DNA from 3 places in the Ochrobactrum sp. 19YEA23 genome. Region 2 is predicted to be linked to each of the others. Evidence: predicted binding sites of a transcription regulator. Region 2 holds the regulator's gene; each other region holds the start of a gene.

Region 1 (6,205 bases), on a different contig from region 2:
GCGGCGGACCAGCTGGCAGTCGCGATGACGGCCCTTAAGCGCTTTAAGCGAGTTCTTGATCTTCATGTCAATCACCGGTCTGGTTGGCCCATCGACATGAACACGCCGCCGGGCTTCATAAAAACAGCGCCCAAGGCGCCAATTGATTACAGACACGGTATATGTGCCTGAAGGGTTGGCCGAAATACACAAGGTTTCGGGTAAATGTCAACTCCTGCGCGGCAGATTCACGGGTGAGGGGCCGAAAATCTTGTCGCAGACAGCGGAGTCATCGGGAATCGTCAAGATTCCCGACAAAGCTTAGCTGGCGCGGGGCTTGATATGAGTCACATGCCCCATTTTCCGGCCTTCACGGGCTTCCTTTTTGCCGTAGAGATGCAGCACGGCGTTGGGTTCTGAGAGAATCGCTGGTACCTTGTCGACATCGTTGCCGATCAGGTTTTCCATCACGCAATCGGAATGCCGGTCCGTATTGCCAAGCGGCAGTCCGGCAACGGCGCGGATATGCTGTTCGAACTGCGAGATCGCGCAGGCGGCTTCCGTCCAGTGGCCGGAATTGTGCACGCGCGGCGCAAATTCATTGGCCAGCAGCGAGCCATCCTTCAAGACGAAGAATTCAAGCCCCAGGACGCCGACATAATCCAGCGCATGCAAAAGCTTCTCTGCGGCCTGTCGCGCAGCATCAGCCGTCTGTGCGGTGATCTGGGCAGGAACAGTCGACGTCGCGAGTATGCCGTCATTGTGCACGTTTTCGGCAATGTCGTAGATGGCGACATTGCCGCTGCGGTCGCGTGCGGCGATGACCGAGACTTCACGTTCGAAATCGACAAAACCTTCGAGGATGGCCGGGGCCTTGTTGATGGCGACCAGCGCGACATGGGCCGCAGTTTCGTCCAGCGACGTCAGGCGTACCTGTCCCTTGCCGTCATAGCCGAGGCGGCGTGTCTTGAGGATGCCGCGTTCGCCAAGCGCTCCAAGCGCTGCAATCAGCGTTTCCTCGTCATCGACCAGACGCCAGGGCGCGGTCTCGATGCCGCTTTCGTTGAGGAACTGCTTTTCGTTGAAGCGATCCTGCGAAATTTCAAGCGCTGCCGGAGGCGGCAGCACAATCGCGGTTTCGGCGAGCTTGTCGGCGGCGCTGACCGGCACGTTTTCGAATTCATAGGTGATGACGTCGGAAGCAGCGGCGAGTTCGGCCAGCGCTTTCGGATCGTCATAGGCTGCCACGATCTGGCGGTTTGCAACCTGCGCCGCCGGGCAATCTGCCTGCGGCTCGAGGATGACTGTCTGGAAGCCGAGGCGTGCGGCGGCCATGGCGAGCATGCGGCCCAATTGCCCGCCGCCGATGATGCCGATCGTTGCTCCGGATTGAAGTGCGGACTTTTCCATATCAGACCTCATTGGTAGGACGTTCAGCCACGCTCTCGGTCTGGGCGCTGCGCCATTCATCGAGGCGTGCGGCAAGGGCGTCGTCGTGGAGCGCCAGAACGGCAGCGGCGAGCAGGGCGGCATTGATGGCGCCGGCGCGTCCAATCGCCAGCGTGCCGACGGGGATGCCAGCGGGCATCTGCACGATGGAAAGGAGCGAATCCTGACCCGACATTGTCTTCGACTGGACGGGTACGCCGAAGACGGGCAGGGCCGTCATGGCGGCGGTCATGCCGGGAAGATGCGCCGCACCGCCTGCACCGGCGATCACGACCTTGAAGCCTTCAGCCTTCGCGCCCTTGGCGAAGGCGACCAGCCGGTCCGGCGTGCGGTGAGCGGAAACGATACGGGCGTCAAAGCCGATACCCAGCGCCTCCAGCGTGTCTGCGGCATGGCGCATGGTTTCCCAATCAGACTGGCTGCCCATGATAATGGCGACGTCGGCTGTAACGCTCATTGATCTGTCCTGCTCTGTTTCATGCGTTCGCGGATGAGATGTTGCATGGATAAAAATGATAAAGCCGGGCGAACCCCGGCTTTGCTTTCGATATGAGACGCAATCAGGCGATGATGTCAGGAATGACCTGATCTTCCATTTCCTGAAGCTTGTCCTTGATCGCGAGTTTTTTCTTCTTCATGCGCTGGACGCGCAACTGATCGCAGCCGACAGCGATCATCGCATTGATGGCTGCATCGAAATCCGCGTGTTCCTGTTTCAGACGTGCGACGGCCAACCTGATCTCGGCCTGTTCCTGATCGGACATGCGGAACCCCATTCTGTTGAATAGTTTTACGGGCTGCGTCGAACCTTGGTCAAGGCACGTCACAAGCCCGTTTCGGGCAAGCCCTTATCACATTTTTCACGATTGGAAAATGCTACCACGACAAAATCGACTTTGCACCAAACTCATGCCAAACTGTCATGGTTCTGTCATGGATAGCGGCTGTCGAAGACGACAAATCAAAACCGCGTCCCTGGCAGCCGGGACTGTGTGTTTGGCCCGGATAAACAGGAGGTGTGCCGGGCGTTCATGCAGTAGAGCAAATGGAGCAACAGCACCTGCCATGGAGGTTGGTCTGGCTGTTCCATTATTGTGTGGAAATCAACCAAGGAGAACTGATGATGGCTATCGAGTCCCATCTTGCCACGCTTGAAAAGAAGCACGGCGCTCTGGAGCAGGAAATTTCCGATGCTTTGGCGTCACCGGCAATGGATGATCTTCACGTCGCGTCTCTCAAGCGCAAGAAGCTTATGCTGAAGGACCAGATTGAGAAGCTTAGATCTCAGGTAACGCGTCACTGACGCTAGCGCCGACAAGGCGTACAGATAGGGAAAGCCGCAAAGGCGCTTCAAGCCATTTCATATCAGACGCGGAACAGACCGGCGAAAGCCGGGTGTTGCTGCCCTGATATCGCGTTAAGCATCTCGGCCAGAACGGTCGAATGGCGGTTGGGCTTTTGATGGCTGTATCTGGGGCTGGAGTTGGCGGCTGTGCCTCAGCCGCCAAACATTTTGATTCATATATTTTATCAGCGTATTTTTGGCGCTTTCGCGCTTCTAAAGTATGTCGTGTTCAATCATATTCACGCGACACGCTTTAAGCTTTTGTTTTTCCGCATGTCTTTATCCCGAAACCGGTTTCCACTTTCGGGAGACATGCTTTGGCGATCTGACCTGTCACATCAGCTTTCTGCTTCAGCTCTCGGATCGAGGTTCATCGCTTCTGGCGTTGCGCCGCGTTCGGAAGGCATGCTCTTAAACTGATCCTTTTCTTCTTTCGGCACAGCGGCACGCTGGCGCGAGCGGAACAGCGCGTAGCCGGTAATCGAAATATGCGCGAGCATGGTGATGGCAAAGAGTCCTGACGGCCAGAATATGTCCATCGCAGCAGCCGCCAGAAGCGGGCCGAGCATGGTGCCGAAGCCATAAAGCAGCAGCAGGCCGCTTGAGACCTTCACGAAGCTTTCCGCCGTTGCATGGTCATTGGCATGCGCGACTGCGACCGGATAGAGCGCATAGGCAAGCGCGCCGTAACAGCCGGTCATGACGATGATGACCGGCCCGCTCGACGGCCCGACGAGGAATGCGATCAGGCCGACAAAGGCGGCTAGTGCGGCGACGCCTGCCAGCACAAAACGGCGATCCACCAGATCGGAAATGCGCCCGATGGGGATCTGCATTAAAGCGCCAGCAGCAATGGTCACGCTGACCATCAGGGCGATTTCAGTCGTTGATATGCCGGATTTCGCGCCGAAGACAGCGCCGAGCGTGCCCCATGCGCCATTGGCGATGCCGATCAATATGCAGCCGACGAAGGCGGCGGGTGAATTGCGGTAAAGCGCCTTGAGGTCGAGCTGGACTTCGGTGAGCGGTCGCGGGCTGACGGCTGTGGAAATGGCGGTCGGAATGAGCGCCAGGCAGAAGAGAATACCGCAGATCATAAACAGGTGGTCGGAGTGCACATCGCCGCCTGCAACCAGCATCTGGCCGGTCATGGTCGCCCCGTAATTGACCATCATATAGAGGCCGAAAATCTTGCCGCGCGATTCATTGGTGGCGCGCTCGTTCAGCCAGCTTTCGATGACCATGAAGGCGCCCGCCATCGAGAAACCGGTGAAGGCGCGGAGGATAACCCACATGGTTGCGTCTACGAAGATGCCGGAGAGAAGCGCGATGACTGCCGCGGATGCGGCGAAGCAGCCAAAGGCGCGCACATGGCCGACACGGCGTACAAGGCGCGGGGCGAAAAGACAGCCCGCCACGAAACCGCCTGCCCAGGTGGTGCCCAGCATGCCGAGCGATGTGACGGAAAAGCCTTCGGCGCCACCACGCAAGGGCAGGAGCAACCCGTGTAAACCCGATGCCATCAGGAGAAAGGCTGTGCCACAGAGAAGGGACAGGACCTGAATGTAAACGCGCAAAACGACTTCCTATGTGATTGCCCCGCATCGATGCCGGGGATTTACGGAAGCCGCTGGCATGGCTTCCATTGGCATTTTCAGCGAAACAAAGCCTCTGCCGCAGCGCGGCTGTCGCCTTTTTTCAGTCTCTGGGTTTTGAGACGCTCGATTTCCGATTGCAACAAGACAATGCGCTGATCGATCTCTGCGACCGAAAGCAGCGACAGTTCATCTTCGCTGAGCACCGCGCTGTCACGTGGCTTTATCGCATCTTCTTCGAAACCGCTCATGGCCTTCCTCCGTGGTCAATGATGGCTTAGTCACCGAGAAAAGATTTAACACCTTGAATCTTCGCATATATATTTGGGAAAATCGATTACGATTTCTCTAACGGAATTGCGTGTGTCCCATATCGGACCCAGATCAGACGCTATGTGAGGCATTTCTGCGACGGTGCGAAGCTGTGTAAGGCGCACAAGATTCCGGCTGCGTTCGAACAGGAGTTTTGATGATGATGGCCGATTTACCTTCCCGGATGACTGCAATCGAGATTTCCGAACCGGGTGGCGCACATATGTTGCGCCCCGTTCAGCGGTCCATGCCAGAACCCGGGGAGGGGCAGGTGCTGGTGCGCGTGCGGGCTGCGGGCGTCAATCGCCCCGACGTACTGCAGCGGCAGGGAAGCTATGCGCCGCCGCCCGGCGCATCCGATATTCCGGGGCTGGAAATCGCGGGCGATATTGTGGCTCTCGGTACGGGCGTGAAGCGCTTCAAAAAAGGCGATCAGATCGTGGCGCTGCTGCCCGGCGGCGGCTATGCCGAATATGCAGTGGTGCATGAAACCAACGCACTGCCACTTCCCTCCGGCTATGGCTATATCGAGGCTGCCGCCATCCCGGAGACTTTTTTCACCGTCTGGCACAATGTTTTTCAACGCGGTGGGCTGAAGGAAGGCGAAACCCTGCTTATTCACGGTGGTTCATCGGGTATCGGTACGACCGCCATCCAGTTGGGCAAGGCGTTTGGGGCAAAGGTCATTGTGACCGCCGGTTCGAAGGACAAATGCGATGCCTGTTTGAAACTTGGCGCAGACCGGGCAATCAACTATCGCGATGAGGATTTCGTCACCGCCGTCAAGGACGCGACTGGTGGCAAGGGCGCCGATGTTATTCTCGACATGGTGGGCGGTGATTATGTCGACCGCAATTATAAGGTCGCAGCCGAAGATGGCCGTATCGTGCAGATCGCCTTTTTGAACGGCGCCAAGGCAACCGCCAATTTCGCGCTGCTGATGACCAAGCGTCTGACCCATACCGGATCGACCTTGCGTGCCCGGCCGGTCGAATTCAAGGCCGGTCTCGCGCGTGAGCTGGAGGCCAAGGTCTGGCCGCTTTTGGCTGAGCGCCGCGTTGCGCCGGTCATGGACATGATCTTTTCCCTGAAGGATGCCTGGCGTGCCCATGAGCGCATGGAAGAGGGGCGGCATATCGGGAAGATTGTGCTCGATATAGCCTGACAATTGCGGCTCTGACGGTCTGCAAATGGCGTGGTTCTGCGCTTCCGGTGCTCACGTACCTTCTTGTGACGCATAGTCTTATCCGAAAAGTCTGCAACTTTTCGGGACTATGCTTGGATGTACGCTCCGCTCCGGTTCGCAAACCCCACCATTTTCGGCTCGTCACAGCCACAATCGGGAAATCACGCACAGATTGTTGGGACGGCTTCAGCGCATTCTTGCCCTGCTGCCAAAAAACCTATATATAGGCCGTGATTTCCCGGAAATTGTGGTTTTTTCCACGTCCCGCGCCACCGGAGCGGACGAACAGAAGGATTATATCTAATGGCCACTCAGCTTCTTATGCCGAAGGCAACGGCC
Region 2 (6,205 bases):
CACGTCCTGCCGCTCGCCGCGCCCGGCATTCTGACGGGCACCATCATCGGGCTCGCCCATGCACTCGGTGAAACCGCTCCGCTTCTGCTGATCGGTATGGTGGCTTTCGTGGCGGATGTTCCGTCCACCCCGATGGAACCGGCGACCGCCTTGCCTGTCCAGATCTATATGTGGGCCAATGAAGCAGAACGCGCCTTTGTGGAACGCACGTCCGGCGCTATCATCGTCCTGCTTCTGTTCCTGGCCGTGATGAACATTGCAGCAATCATTCTGCGCCGCCGGTTCGAGCGCCGCTGGTAAACGGGAGTCGAAGCTATGAACTTGATGACAGAACGTACTCTCGAGAAAGCCGTAGGAGAAAAGATGAACGCCAACACCAGTTCCGTAAAGATGCGCGGCGACAAGGTTTGCGTATTCTATGGTGAGAAGCAGGCCCTTTTCGATGTCAACCTGGATGTTCCGGAAAAGATGGTGACGGCGCTGATCGGTCCTTCCGGCTGCGGCAAGTCGACATTCCTTCGCTCGCTCAACCGCATGAACGACACGATTGAAGGTTGCCGCATCGGTGGCAAGATCACCCTCGACAATGAGGATATCTACGATCCGAAGATCGATGTGGTGGAACTGCGTGCCCGTGTGGGTATGGTGTTTCAGAAGCCGAACCCGTTCCCGAAGACGATCTACGAGAACGTGGCTTATGGCCCGCGCATTCACGGTCTGGCCCGCTCCAAGACCGATCTTGAAGAAATCGTCGTGACGAGCCTTCAGAAGGCCAGCCTGTTCGAGGAAGTGAAGGATCGCCTCCACGATGCGGGCACGGGTCTTTCCGGCGGTCAGCAGCAGCGCCTGTGCATTGCCCGTGCGATTGCGGTGAGCCCGGAAGTCATTCTGATGGACGAACCCTGCTCGGCGCTCGACCCGATTGCTACGGCAAAGGTGGAAGAGCTGATCGACGAACTGCGCCAGAACTACACCATCGTCATCGTCACCCACTCCATGCAGCAGGCGGCCCGTGTTTCGCAGCGCACCGCCATGTTCCATCTCGGCAATCTGGTCGAAGTGGGCGACACGGAAACGATGTTCACTGCGCCGACCGAAAAGCGCACGCAGGACTACATCACCGGACGCTTTGGCTAACAACGAGGGCGGGGGACAAGCCTCCCTTGCCCGCGGACTGCGCTAGCAAAAACAGAAGTGCGGCTTCCCCGCAATTTATATTACGAGGTCTACCATGCCGTCTCAGCATACCGTTCGTTCCTACGATGAGGAACTGAAGTTTCTCACCCACAAGATCGCCGAAATGGGCGGACATGCGGAACGTATGGTCGAACAGTCGGTCGCCGCTATCGTCAATGCAGACAACGCCCTTGCCCAGCGCGTCATTTCAGACGACCTGATCCTGGACGCCAGCGAACGCGAAATCGACGACAAGGCCGTGATGATCATCGCCAAGCGTCAGCCGATGGCTGTCGATCTGCGCGAGATTATCGGTTCGATCCGCATCTCCGCCGATCTGGAGCGCGTTGGCGATCTGGGCAAGAACATTGCCAAGCGCGTTGCCGCCGTTTCGGAGTCCCGCCAGCCGGTCAAGCTCTATCGCGGTCTTGAAACGCTGGCCGAACTGGCGCTGACCCAGCTCAAGGACGTGCTCGACGCCTATGCGTCGCGCTCGGTGCAGCAGATCAATATCGTGCGTGATCGCGACGATGAGATCGACGCCATGTACACCTCGCTGTTCCGCGAGCTGCTCACCTATATGATGGAAGATCCGCGCAATATTTCCGCCTGCACGCATCTTCTGTTCTGCGCCAAGAATATCGAGCGCATCGGCGACCATGCGACCAACATCGCGGAAACCGTCTATTACATCGTGACCGGCCTGCAGATGCCTGCCGAACGACCGAAAGAAGACCTGAGCCACGGCATCGTCGTGGATGAGGCACGCAAGCCCTGAGTAAGCGCTGCGTTTGGAGCACATCAGGACGGCTTTGCCGAAAGGAGCTCCAAATGCGGTGGAGAATGAGTGAATAGCGCGGCGGCACGCGGTCGATAGGGGGACGTGTATCTTCCGCTCGCTGGATTTTAATAGGGAATATTGGATGTCACAGGTACCCAAAATCGCTGTGGTGGAAGACGAAGAGGCGCTGAGCGTTCTGCTGCGCTACAATCTTGAGGCCGAAGGCTATCAGGTGGATACGATGCTACGCGGCGACGAGGCTGAAATCGCGCTGCGCGAGAACGTACCGGATCTTCTCATCCTCGATTGGATGCTTCCTGGCGTATCGGGCATCGAACTGTGCCGCCGTCTGCGCCAGTGGCCGGAGACGGAACGTTTGCCGGTCATCATGCTGACCGCCCGCGGTGAGGAAAGCGAACGCGTTCGCGGCTTGAGCGTCGGCGCCGACGATTATGTCGTAAAGCCGTTCTCGACGCCTGAGCTTCTGGCCCGCGTCAAGGCCATGCTGCGCCGCGCTAATCCAAGCCTGCTGTCGCATGTGCTGAAGGTGGGCGATCTGGTGCTCGACCGCCAGCAGCATCGTGTTTACCGCAAAGAAAAGGAAGTTCGTCTTGGACCGACGGAGTTCCGCCTGCTGGAATATTTCATGATGTCGCCGGGCCGCGTGTTCTCACGCAGCCAGCTTCTCGATGGTGTCTGGGGACCGGACATCTATGTCGATGATCGCACCGTCGACGTCCATGTCGGACGCCTGCGCAAGGCTATCAACTTGGGTCGCGCGCTTGATCCGATCCGCACGGTACGCGGCGCCGGTTATTCTTTCGGCTGATCGAACTTCAATAGAAACTGCTCTTCGAGCCCGTCTTTCGTGACCGAAAGGCGGGCTCGATCACTTTCAGACGTGCCCATTTTGCCAGTTGCCTGCTCCACCCGATTCGGTCAGATGAGGTGCTGAAAAGGCCAAAAATGGCCAATCTCACGGAATGTTACGTAGCTTGCATCAAAGTTGAAGGAACCGGCGCAGGACTTGCTAAAACAGTTACGCCGCAGATTTTCCCAACCGGATGAAGCAAGATATATCAAAATTTTACAGCAGTTGCGAATTAAGGCAGCGATGTGGCCTGTATTGAGGAACTATGATTTCCATCAAATCAAAGGTTTATCTCTTTTCTGTAGGTTCATTAAGAAATTATTAATAGTTTTGAATGGTTTGTGTGGGCAATTACGCTCGTGATTCGGGTTTCATTTGTGGCCGTTTCGATGGTTTCAGCAATTTCGGAATTTGACCCATTGCCTTTTTTTGGCCTAAAAATTCCAAAACCTTGAAGAAGACGAGCGACGGCAGGTTGTTTGATTTTTGATCTTCGCCTGCTTTGACTTGCACCGCAGCTAGACCCGTACCGGTCATTATTGGCCTTCGGATCGACTGCTTCAGTTAAGGGTCCTGAATATGAGACTGAGCCGTTGACGCGCGCTGGTAATTGGAAGCTGCCTGTATTGGCAGGACTGCTCGTAGCGCCCTTCGTAATGACGGGCTGCACGACGACCGGCACCACAGCCAAGACTGAGAAGACGGCGGCCGCAAGCCACGTCAAGTCGGTTAACGGCGTCAAGACCTATACCTACACGGCGAGGGACAAGGAGTGCCTCGAGCGCGCAATGTTCTTCGAATCGAACCGTTCCAGCCCTGATGGTCTGATGGCTGTCGGTACGGTCGTCATGAACCGCCTCGCATCGGGCCGTTATCCGGATACTATTTGTGGCGTTGTCGGTCAGAAGAACCAGTTCGCACCGGGCGTTCTCAGCCGCAGGATGGAATCGGGCAAGCTGCCCGACGTTCAGGCAGCTGCTGACGCCGTGCTGAAGGGCCAGCGCCATCCAAAGCTGAAGAACGCCATGTTCTTCCACACGGCTGGTCTGTCATTCCCGTATAACAACATGCATTACGTGCTGGTTGCCGGCGGTAATTCATTCTACGAGAAGCGCAACCGCGACGGCTCGTTGCAGAACCCGGTGCCGCAGGAGCCATACAATCTGGCTCTCGCCTATTCGCCGCAGTCGCCATCCACGCCGCAAGATCCGTCTTATGACGTGACGCTGCCACAGGCCGGTCCAGTGCCGGAAGCAGCGCCCACCGTACAGGTCGCGCTGGCGGATGCCGCAAAGATGGAAACCTCTATACGGGGCAGCGGCCTTGGCCCGCAGGCACGTGGCAATCGCCTCTCGCACCAGAATGGTATAGCGACAGCACAGGCACAGCCACAGATTCAGCAGGTTGCGTCCTATCAGCCGCAATTCGATACGTCGGCGCCTGCAAGCCCGCCGCAATCGCTCGGATATGCAGCGGCAGACCAGAAGCAGGCCGATGCAATCGGCGCGTTGCTCCTGTCGCAGGACCGGCCGGAAACGCCTCTATAAGTTGATTTGAACGGTTTCGGTGCGGGCTGATCTTTCCGATTGGCCCGCATTTTTCATTTTAGCTATGCGAATTGCCGTAACTACCGGGGGCGAACCACAACTGGACGATAGATCGGCTGATAGAGCATGATCGGCTGGTCGTAGAAATCGACGCGGTTTTCCCAGGCGCGGCGATCTGCGCGGCGGTCGAGATCGAGGCGCATCAGGCAATTGGCAAATGCTTCGGTCTGCGGCTTGAACCCATAACCCCGGCAGGTCCGTTCATCGGCAGCGCGGCGCTCTTCCGGCGTCATGGTGACACAACCGGCCAGCAGGCCCGCAAGTCCCAATAATACAAGCGCTTTCTTATTCATTCTCTTTGCTTTCCATATTGCTGACCGCGGTATCCAGTATAGACCATATCCTGAAAAGAACGTGGTTTAATTGCGCCATCTGATAAACTGGCGGCGAGTGTACAGAAGTGATTCTTTCATGACGCCCCCTTTCTTGAGGGAGGCGCTTTCGCATCAAAGAGGTCTGCAGCCCATGGCTCACGATATGCAAAATCCCGTCATTGATCCGGTGAAGCTCGAACGGCTGGCTGAAGTGGCCGTCCGCGTCGGCCTGCAATTGCGTGAGGGGCAGGATCTGATCATCACGGCGCCGGTTATTGCCTTGCCGCTGGTACGACTGATTGCCAAACATGCCTATAAGGCGGGCGCTGGTCTGGTGACGCCATTCTTCGCCGATGACCAGATTGCGCTGGCCCGCTATGAAAATGCGCCGGATGCAAGCTTCGACCGTGCTTCGACCTGGCTCTATGAGGGCATGGCCAAGGCTTATTCCGAAGGTGCGGCGCGTCTTGCAATTGCTGCCGACAATCCGATGCTTTTATCCAGCCAGGACGCCGCGAAGGTTTCGCGCGCCAATCGCGCCAATTCCAAGGCCTATCAGCCGGCGCTGGAAAAGATCGCTGGTTTCGACATCAACTGGAACATCGTTTCCTATCCGAATGCGGCATGGGCGCAGCTCATGTTCCCGAATGAGCCGGAAGAGGTGGCGACCCGCAAGCTGGCGGAGGCCATCTTCGCCGCTTCGCGCGTGGATGTCGAAGATCCGATTGGCGCATGGGCTGCACATAATGCAGCGCTTCGCACCCGCACACGCTTCCTGAACGGCAAGGCCTATAGCGCCCTGAACTTCAAGGGCCCGGGCACGGATCTGACGGTCGGACTTGCTGATGGTCACGAGTGGCACGGCGGCGCGTCGACCGCCAAGAACGGCATTACCTGCAATCCGAATATTCCGACGGAAGAGGTGTTTACCACGCCGCATGCATTGCGTGTCGATGGCTATGTCGCCAGCACCAAGCCTCTGTCGCATCAGGGCACGCTGATCGAAAACATCGCAGTGCGTTTCGAGGCGGGCCGTATCGTCGAAGCCAAGGCGACCCGCGGCGAAGAAGTGCTGTCGAAAGTGCTCGATACGGATGAAGGCGCGCGCAGGCTTGGTGAAGTGGCGCTGGTGCCGCATTCCTCGCCGATCTCGCAAAGCGGCCTTCTGTTCTACAACACGCTTTTCGATGAAAACGCTGCGAGCCATATTGCACTCGGTCAGTGCTATTCCAAGTGCTTCATTGATGGCGCCAAGTTGACGCCGGAACAGATCAAGGCGCAGGGCGGCAATTCCAGCCTCATTCATATAGACTGGATGATCGGTTCTGGCGAAATCGATGTCGATGGTATTAAAGCCGATGACAGCCGCGAGCCGGTTATGCGCTGCGGCGAATGGGCGAACTGAGAACTGACAGCAGAAACTAAAGAGGCCGGGAAATCTCCCGGCCTTTTGTTT
Region 3 (6,205 bases), on a different contig from region 2:
GCCTTCCCGCTCGCAATTCCGCTTATAGCGGGTCCTGGCGCGATTTCGGCTATCGTGCTGACATCGAACTCGTTCCACGGCATAGGGCCGCGTGCGGCCCTCGTTGGCGTGATCTTCATCTGCCTGCTCATTACCTATGTCGTGCTTCTGCTAGCAGAACGCGTCGACCGGTTCCTTGGCGAAACCGGTCGATCCATTCTTACCCGCTTGCTGGGTGTCATTCTGGCCGCACTTGCCGTGCAGTTCGTCGCCGACGGCATCAAGACGCTTATCAGTGGTTAGGCCGACTTCTGCGCCTTCTTGCCGATCATGGCGTGGCGCAGCCTGGACGAGAACCAGTCGATAACCGCGACCGCAACCAGGATCATGATAATCAGGAACGAAACATCCTGAAGGTTCAGAACCTTGATCTGTTCCGCCAGATGCGCGCCGATACCACCTGCCCCCACAATACCGATGATCGTTGCCGAGCGCGTGTTGGATTCGAAGAAATAGAGCACCTGACTGCCAATCAACGGCAGAACCTGCGGCAGCACGCCGAAGCGATAGCCGTGAAGACGATTACCGCCGGATGACAACACGCCTTCCACTGGCTTCTTGTCCGCGCCCTCGATGGCTTCAGAGAAAAGCTTGCCAAAAGCGCCAAAGTCGGAACAGGCAATAGCCAGAATACCGGCGAAAGGTCCAAGCCCCACGACAGACACCCAGATCAGCGCCCAGATCAGCGTATCGACGCCACGGATGGTGTCGAGAAAGCGGCGTATGCCGAAATGCAGGAACATGTTCGGGATGATGTTCTTCGCCGCCAGAAAACCGAACGGAAAGGCGAGAATTGCCGCCAGCAACGTGCCCAGATAGGCGATGGCGAGCGTTTCCAGCATAGACCAGAGATAAAGACTGAAACGGCCATTGGATGCGGGAGGCAGCATCATGAGTGCGAAGTCGCCCAACCGCCCAAGCCCGTTCATGATCCTCAGAAACGAGAAATCGAGCCAGTAGAAGGCAAACCACACTGAAGCGACCAGCAACAGGCTGAATATCGCCAGATTGCGCCAGACACGTCCGTTGCCGAAGAGCGAAGCATATTCCGCGCGCAATTCCTTTTCATGCGCATGGGCTTCGCGGGAGAGGCTTTGTGCAATATCAGTCATAATATCCTCCCCTTCAGCCGATGCGGCCCAGAAGCGCGTGACGGACACGCTGGGTGATGAGATCGATCGCGACGATTGTCACAATGATCAGCAGCAGAATTGCGCTGACGTCGCTGTAGTAGAACTGCCGGATCGAGGTGAGCAGTTCCTGACCAATGCCGCCTGCCCCGACAAAGCCCATAACGGAAGCGCCGCGCACATTGATTTCAAAGCGCAGCAGCCCGTAGGAAGCAAAATTGGCCGAGACTTGCGGCAGCACGGCAAAACGGATGACCTGAAGGCCGGAACCGCCCGACGCCCGAATACCTTCGACGGGTCGCATATCGATGTTCTCGACCACTTCCGAAAACAGTTTGCCAAGTGCGCCCGTCGTGTGAAGCATGAGCGCCAGCACACCCGCCATCGGTCCAAGACCAAAAGCAATCACGAACAGCAGGGCGAAGACGATTTCAGGAACGGTCCGCAGCAGTTCCAGTCCGCGGCGAACGATGAAGCGCACCGTCGAATTGGGCGCCATATTGGAGGAAGCCGCAAATGAAGCGGCGAATGCAACGACTGCACCGATCAGCGTCGCAAGATAGGCGATCAGCAGCGTCTCGAAGAGCATTTTAAGCCAGCCGCCGATATTCCAGTACCACGCGGCCATATCGCCCCAGAAATTGGCGATGGTCAGGTCCGGCAGAATGCGGCCAAGATAACTTGTAAAACGATAGAGATTTTCAACCAGTGTGCCCAGCCGAACATCGGCAACAACAGAGGCAGCTATGGCGATAACAACCAGAATGAAGAGGAAACCGATACCGTAAAGGCGTCGTTTCCCGACTTCCCTGCGATACTCGGCGAGCAGGTCCTTGGAGCCGCTGCCGTCGAGAGAGGATATCGTCATGCGAGATTCCCTAACAAAAATGCCCGAAGCGTTTGCGGCTTCGGGCATTTCGATTGTTCTACGGATTAGGACTTGCGTGCCTTGTCGTTGAACTTCAGCATCTCGATGATCGGTTCATAATCCTTGGCTCCGGTCGCCACGAATTCCTGGTCCTTGCCGTCGGAAAGGGCGTCAAAGCCGGCCTTGTCCTTCTTCGGCATTTCAAGGAAAGCCTGCTTGATGTCAGCCTTCAGCTGGTCAGGCAGCGTGCTGAGCACGGCAAACGGGCCTTCCGGCAGGAAGTCCGACTTGAAGATGATGCGGAAATCATCCTTGGTCAGTGCCTTGCCGTCTGCATCCTTGAGAACGCCGCGGCTGATCATGCGGGTCAGGTTGGAATCGTCTTCCGAATTCCAGGAATTGGCGGCGGCGTCAGCTGTGCCCTGAGCGAGCGCCAGAACGGCGTTTTCGTGGCTACCGGCAAAGAAGTTCTTACCGAAGAACGTATCGACGCTATAGCCATCGCGGTTCAGGAAGTAGCGCGGTGCATTGTTGCCCGACGTGGAGTTCGGATCAACGAGCGCAATGCTCTTGCCCTTCAGGTCGTCCATTTTCTGGTACGGGCTGTTGGCGCGAACATAAACAACCGAGTAATAGCCGTTGACGCCGGTGTCGTGACGCTGGTTGACGAGCGGCGTGGTTTCAACGCCGGTCATGACAGCGCGTGCAAAAGAAGCCGGGCCGTAGAAAGCGATCTGGATATTGCCAGCGCGCTGGCCTTCGATAACGGCAGCGTAGTCATTTGCAACGCGCAGCGTAACCTTGGTGCCGAGTTCCTTGCCGAGATAAGCGGCGAGCGGTGCATAACGGTCGCTGGTGGTCGAGGCGTTTTCAGCCGGGATAACACCCAGAACGATTTCTGGATAATCCTTGCTCCAGTCAGCAGCCTGGGCATGAAAGGTCATGGTAGCGGTGAGCGCAACAGCCGCCAGAAAAGTTCTACGGTTAAGCATAAGTCTCTCCTGTTAATCCTGAGTTTGGAGCGAGTTTTTTTCCGGAGCGTTAGTTGCTCAGGCGGAAATCTGGCGCAGAGCGGCTTCAGCCGACTGCGGAACCGGTGCAGGCATCGCATCAACCGTGTCGTCACTATCGACAACGTCGGCGGCTTCCATGCCGTAAAGGTCGCGCGATGCCATATCGGTCAGCATCGATGGCGTGCCGCGGAACACAACCTTGCCAGCAGACATGCCAACGAGGCGGTCGCAATAGCTGCGCGCGATGTCGAGTGAATGCAGATTGCAGAGAACCGTAATGCCATATTCGCGGTTGATGCGGCGCAGGGCATCCATGACGCTGCGCGTATTGCGCGGATCAAGCGAGGCAATCGGTTCATCGGCGAGGATAATGCGTGGCTGCTGAACAAGCGCCCGGGCAATTGCAACGCGCTGCTGCTGGCCACCGGAAAGCTCATCGGCGCGGTGAGCGGCCAGATGGGCGATATCGAACTGCTGCAAAGCGGACAGTGCGATCAGGCGTTCTTCATCGCTCCAGATACGCAAGAGCGACTTTGGGGTCGAAACGTAATTGAGACGCCCCATCAGCACATTGGTCAGAACATCGAGACGATCGACCAGATTGAAATGCTGAAAAATCATAGCGCATTGCGCGCGCCAATCGCGAAGTCCAGAGCCTTTCAGCCCGGTGACATCGCGCCCATCCCAATGAATTGTTCCTTCTGACGGCTCGACGAGGCGATTGATCATACGCAGAAGCGTCGATTTACCCGCGCCCGAACGCCCGATAATTCCCACAAACGTGCCGGGTTCGATCTCGAGGTCAACCCCCGAAACCGCCACCTTGTCATTATAGCGGCGCGTTACGTTTTTCAGTTGAAGCATGAATTCATCTCCATTCATGCTCACTCTGAATTGCTTCCATGACACTGCAATGAAAGCATCGTGACGTTTGTGTAAATTTACACGCCACTCGAAGTCCGTTATTTAAACTATTGTTTTCCCTTGAATTTCCATCAGGTGACGAATGAATGCATCAGTGGATTCAACGACATCGCCGGAATTGTCTATTATGACAACATCGCCAGCCCCGTTGTCGAAGCTTACTTCGCGCGAAAGGCGCAAGGCGATCTCTTCTCTGCTCTCTCGTCCGCGCGCTGCCAGCCGCTCAGCCAGAACCTCCGGACGGGCACTGATCACAACCACGGAACGCGAAGGATAGAGCTTGCGCATGTCGTCCAGAACGCGGCGTGAGAGGTTGGCAATCACCACGGTTCCGCCATCAATGAGCGTATCGAGCGACTTTGGCAGACCATAATCGAGGCCATGAGCACGCCAATGCAGCGCAAAGGCACCCTCGCCTGCGGCTTTTGCAAAAGCTGCTTCATCCAGACTGTCGTGATCTTCCGTTCCCGGCATTTGCGGGCGCGTTACGATGCGGCGCACAAAGTGAAATTGCGCATCGCCTGCAAGGGCCATGCGCGCGCCATCCATGATCGTATCCTTGCCGGCCCCGCTGGGGCCGACAACGGCAACGAAACAGCCTTTAGGCTGGATATTCTCCATACGCATCAGAGCACCCGCTCGCCTTCACGCCAGACAGTGCGTACCACCGGAATTGCACTTCTCGTGCGGGCTCGTACCAGATCGGCGCGCTTGCCGACAGCAATTTCGCCACGATCATCCATACGCATTGCATCGGCGGGGTTCTTGCTGACGAGGCGGATGGCTTCGGGAAGCCCAATCGGGCGCTCGCCGGAAGCAAGCCCGAAGACCGACTGGATCAGGCTGAACGGGATGTAATCCGACGACAGAATGTCCAGACTACCGTTATCCACCAGATCACGGGCGGCAATATTGCCGGAATGCGAACCGCCGCGCACGATATTCGGTGCGCCCATCAGGATGGACAGGCCTGCCCCCTTCGAAGCCGAAGCCGCTTCCAGCGTGGTCGGAAACTCGGCAATCCGGACGCCGTGATCGAGCGATTCATCGACATGGGCGCTTGTAGCGTCATCATGGCTTGCCAGCACGATGCCGCGCGCGCCCGCCAGATCGGCAATCGCCCGACGATGCTTGGCAGAATAGGCGTCTGAGTCCGCCATGCGCCTTTCACAATGCAAACGAAACTCTTCGTCGTTGAGTTTCAGCTTGCGCATGTAATAGGTGCGGTAGGTTTCGACCTCCGCAAACTGGCGCTGCCCCGGCGCATGATCCATCAGCGAAGCAAGCTTCACGCGATCATCGTTTTCAAACAGCGCAAAGCCTTCAAGGCAGTCCGCTGCCGAAACTTCGCAACGCAGATGCAGGAAATGGTCGGCGCGCAGACGGTTTTCGCGCACACCGCTTTCAATCGCATCGGCCAGCAGACGCATATCTTTGCCGGCGAAGTCGCGATCATAATCGGCACCGACCCGCATAGCATCGAAGACAGTGGTGATGCCCGATGCGGCAACCTGCGCGTCGTGGGCCTGAACGGCGGCATCCACGTTCCAGCGCACCTTGGGGCGCGGCGCATAATGCGATTCCAGCTGGTCGGTATGGAGTTCGATCAGGCCGGGAATGACATAATCGCCATCCATATCCTCGCCACCATTCACATTGCCCTGATCAATGGCGGCAATCCTGCCGTCGCGGATCAGAATGGAGCCGGAGACGACCTCGTCGGCAAGCACGATGCGCGCATTTTTGAGAACGATTTCATTCGCCATGAGAAAGCTCTTTCATGACCGCCTCGGTATTGGCGGCAGTTTCATATTTCGAGAGAAAAGTTTCGATATCGAGCGCGCGGAAGTCATCGAGCGCGCCGCGCAGGCGTTCATGGCTCCAGTCCCACCAGGCCAGCCGGTCGAGACGATTGCCGGTCGCAGCGTCAAAGCGCTCACGGATAAGACGCGCCGGTACACCGCCGACAATCGTGTAAGGCGCAACATCCTTGCTGACGACAGCGCCAGCGCCGATCACCGCACCATTGCCCACGGTAACGCCCGGGAGAATGGTCGAGCCGTGACCGAGCCAGGTGTCATGGCCGATCTTCACAGCATTGCCGCGACGCCAGTCGAAAAACTCGGTTTCATTCTCAGCATCCGGCCAGTAATCGCCTGCGCGATAGGTGAAGTGATGCAAGGTTGGCCGCCATGTCGGATGATTGGTGGCGTTAATGCGCACATGACTGG

Evidence for each region. The regulator PhoB, encoded in region 2, activates phosphate uptake and scavenging genes when phosphate is short. The targets are predictions, from matches to a motif close to TGTCATNNANCTGTCAT.
Region 1: QBD01_RS22275 (YdcH family protein) is a predicted target of PhoB. The motif match lies at 2,347-2,363, and genes of this name have one in related genera.
Region 3: phnC (phosphonate ABC transporter ATP-binding protein) is a predicted target of PhoB. The motif match lies at 3,953-3,969, and genes of this name have one in related genera.

Annotation. Positions count from the first base shown of each region.
Region 1 is NZ_JASAMQ010000011.1:117,169-123,373, forward strand. It holds gene ykgO (type B 50S ribosomal protein L36) at 1-66, opposite strand, end outside; gene QBD01_RS22265 (5-(carboxyamino)imidazole ribonucleotide synthase) at 301-1,389, opposite strand; gene purE (5-(carboxyamino)imidazole ribonucleotide mutase) at 1,391-1,885, opposite strand; gene QBD01_RS22275 (YdcH family protein) at 1,989-2,192, opposite strand; gene QBD01_RS22280 (YdcH family protein) at 2,549-2,731, shown strand; gene QBD01_RS22285 (MFS transporter) at 3,112-4,350, opposite strand; gene QBD01_RS22290 (DUF1192 domain-containing protein) at 4,428-4,619, opposite strand; gene QBD01_RS22295 (NAD(P)H-quinone oxidoreductase) at 4,841-5,845, shown strand; gene QBD01_RS22300 (DUF1013 domain-containing protein) at 6,170-6,205, shown strand, end outside.
Region 2 is NZ_JASAMQ010000001.1:304,698-310,902, forward strand. It holds gene pstA (phosphate ABC transporter permease PstA) at 1-300, shown strand, start outside; gene pstB (phosphate ABC transporter ATP-binding protein PstB) at 316-1,137, shown strand; gene phoU (phosphate signaling complex protein PhoU) at 1,232-1,954, shown strand; gene phoB (phosphate regulon transcriptional regulator PhoB) at 2,100-2,786, shown strand; gene QBD01_RS01405 (hypothetical protein) at 3,180-3,365, opposite strand; gene QBD01_RS01410 (cell wall hydrolase) at 3,422-4,375, shown strand; gene QBD01_RS01415 (hypothetical protein) at 4,456-4,728, opposite strand; gene QBD01_RS01420 (aminopeptidase) at 4,901-6,154, shown strand.
Region 3 is NZ_JASAMQ010000007.1:50,022-56,226, reverse strand. It holds gene QBD01_RS17610 (MarC family protein) at 1-282, shown strand, start outside; gene phnE (phosphonate ABC transporter, permease protein PhnE) at 279-1,151, opposite strand; gene phnE (phosphonate ABC transporter, permease protein PhnE) at 1,165-2,037, opposite strand; gene phnD (phosphonate ABC transporter substrate-binding protein) at 2,103-3,029, opposite strand; gene phnC (phosphonate ABC transporter ATP-binding protein) at 3,087-3,914, opposite strand; gene phnN (phosphonate metabolism protein/1,5-bisphosphokinase (PRPP-forming) PhnN) at 4,017-4,595, opposite strand; gene QBD01_RS17580 (alpha-D-ribose 1-methylphosphonate 5-triphosphate diphosphatase) at 4,601-5,740, opposite strand; gene QBD01_RS17575 (DapH/DapD/GlmU-related protein) at 5,730-6,205, opposite strand, start outside.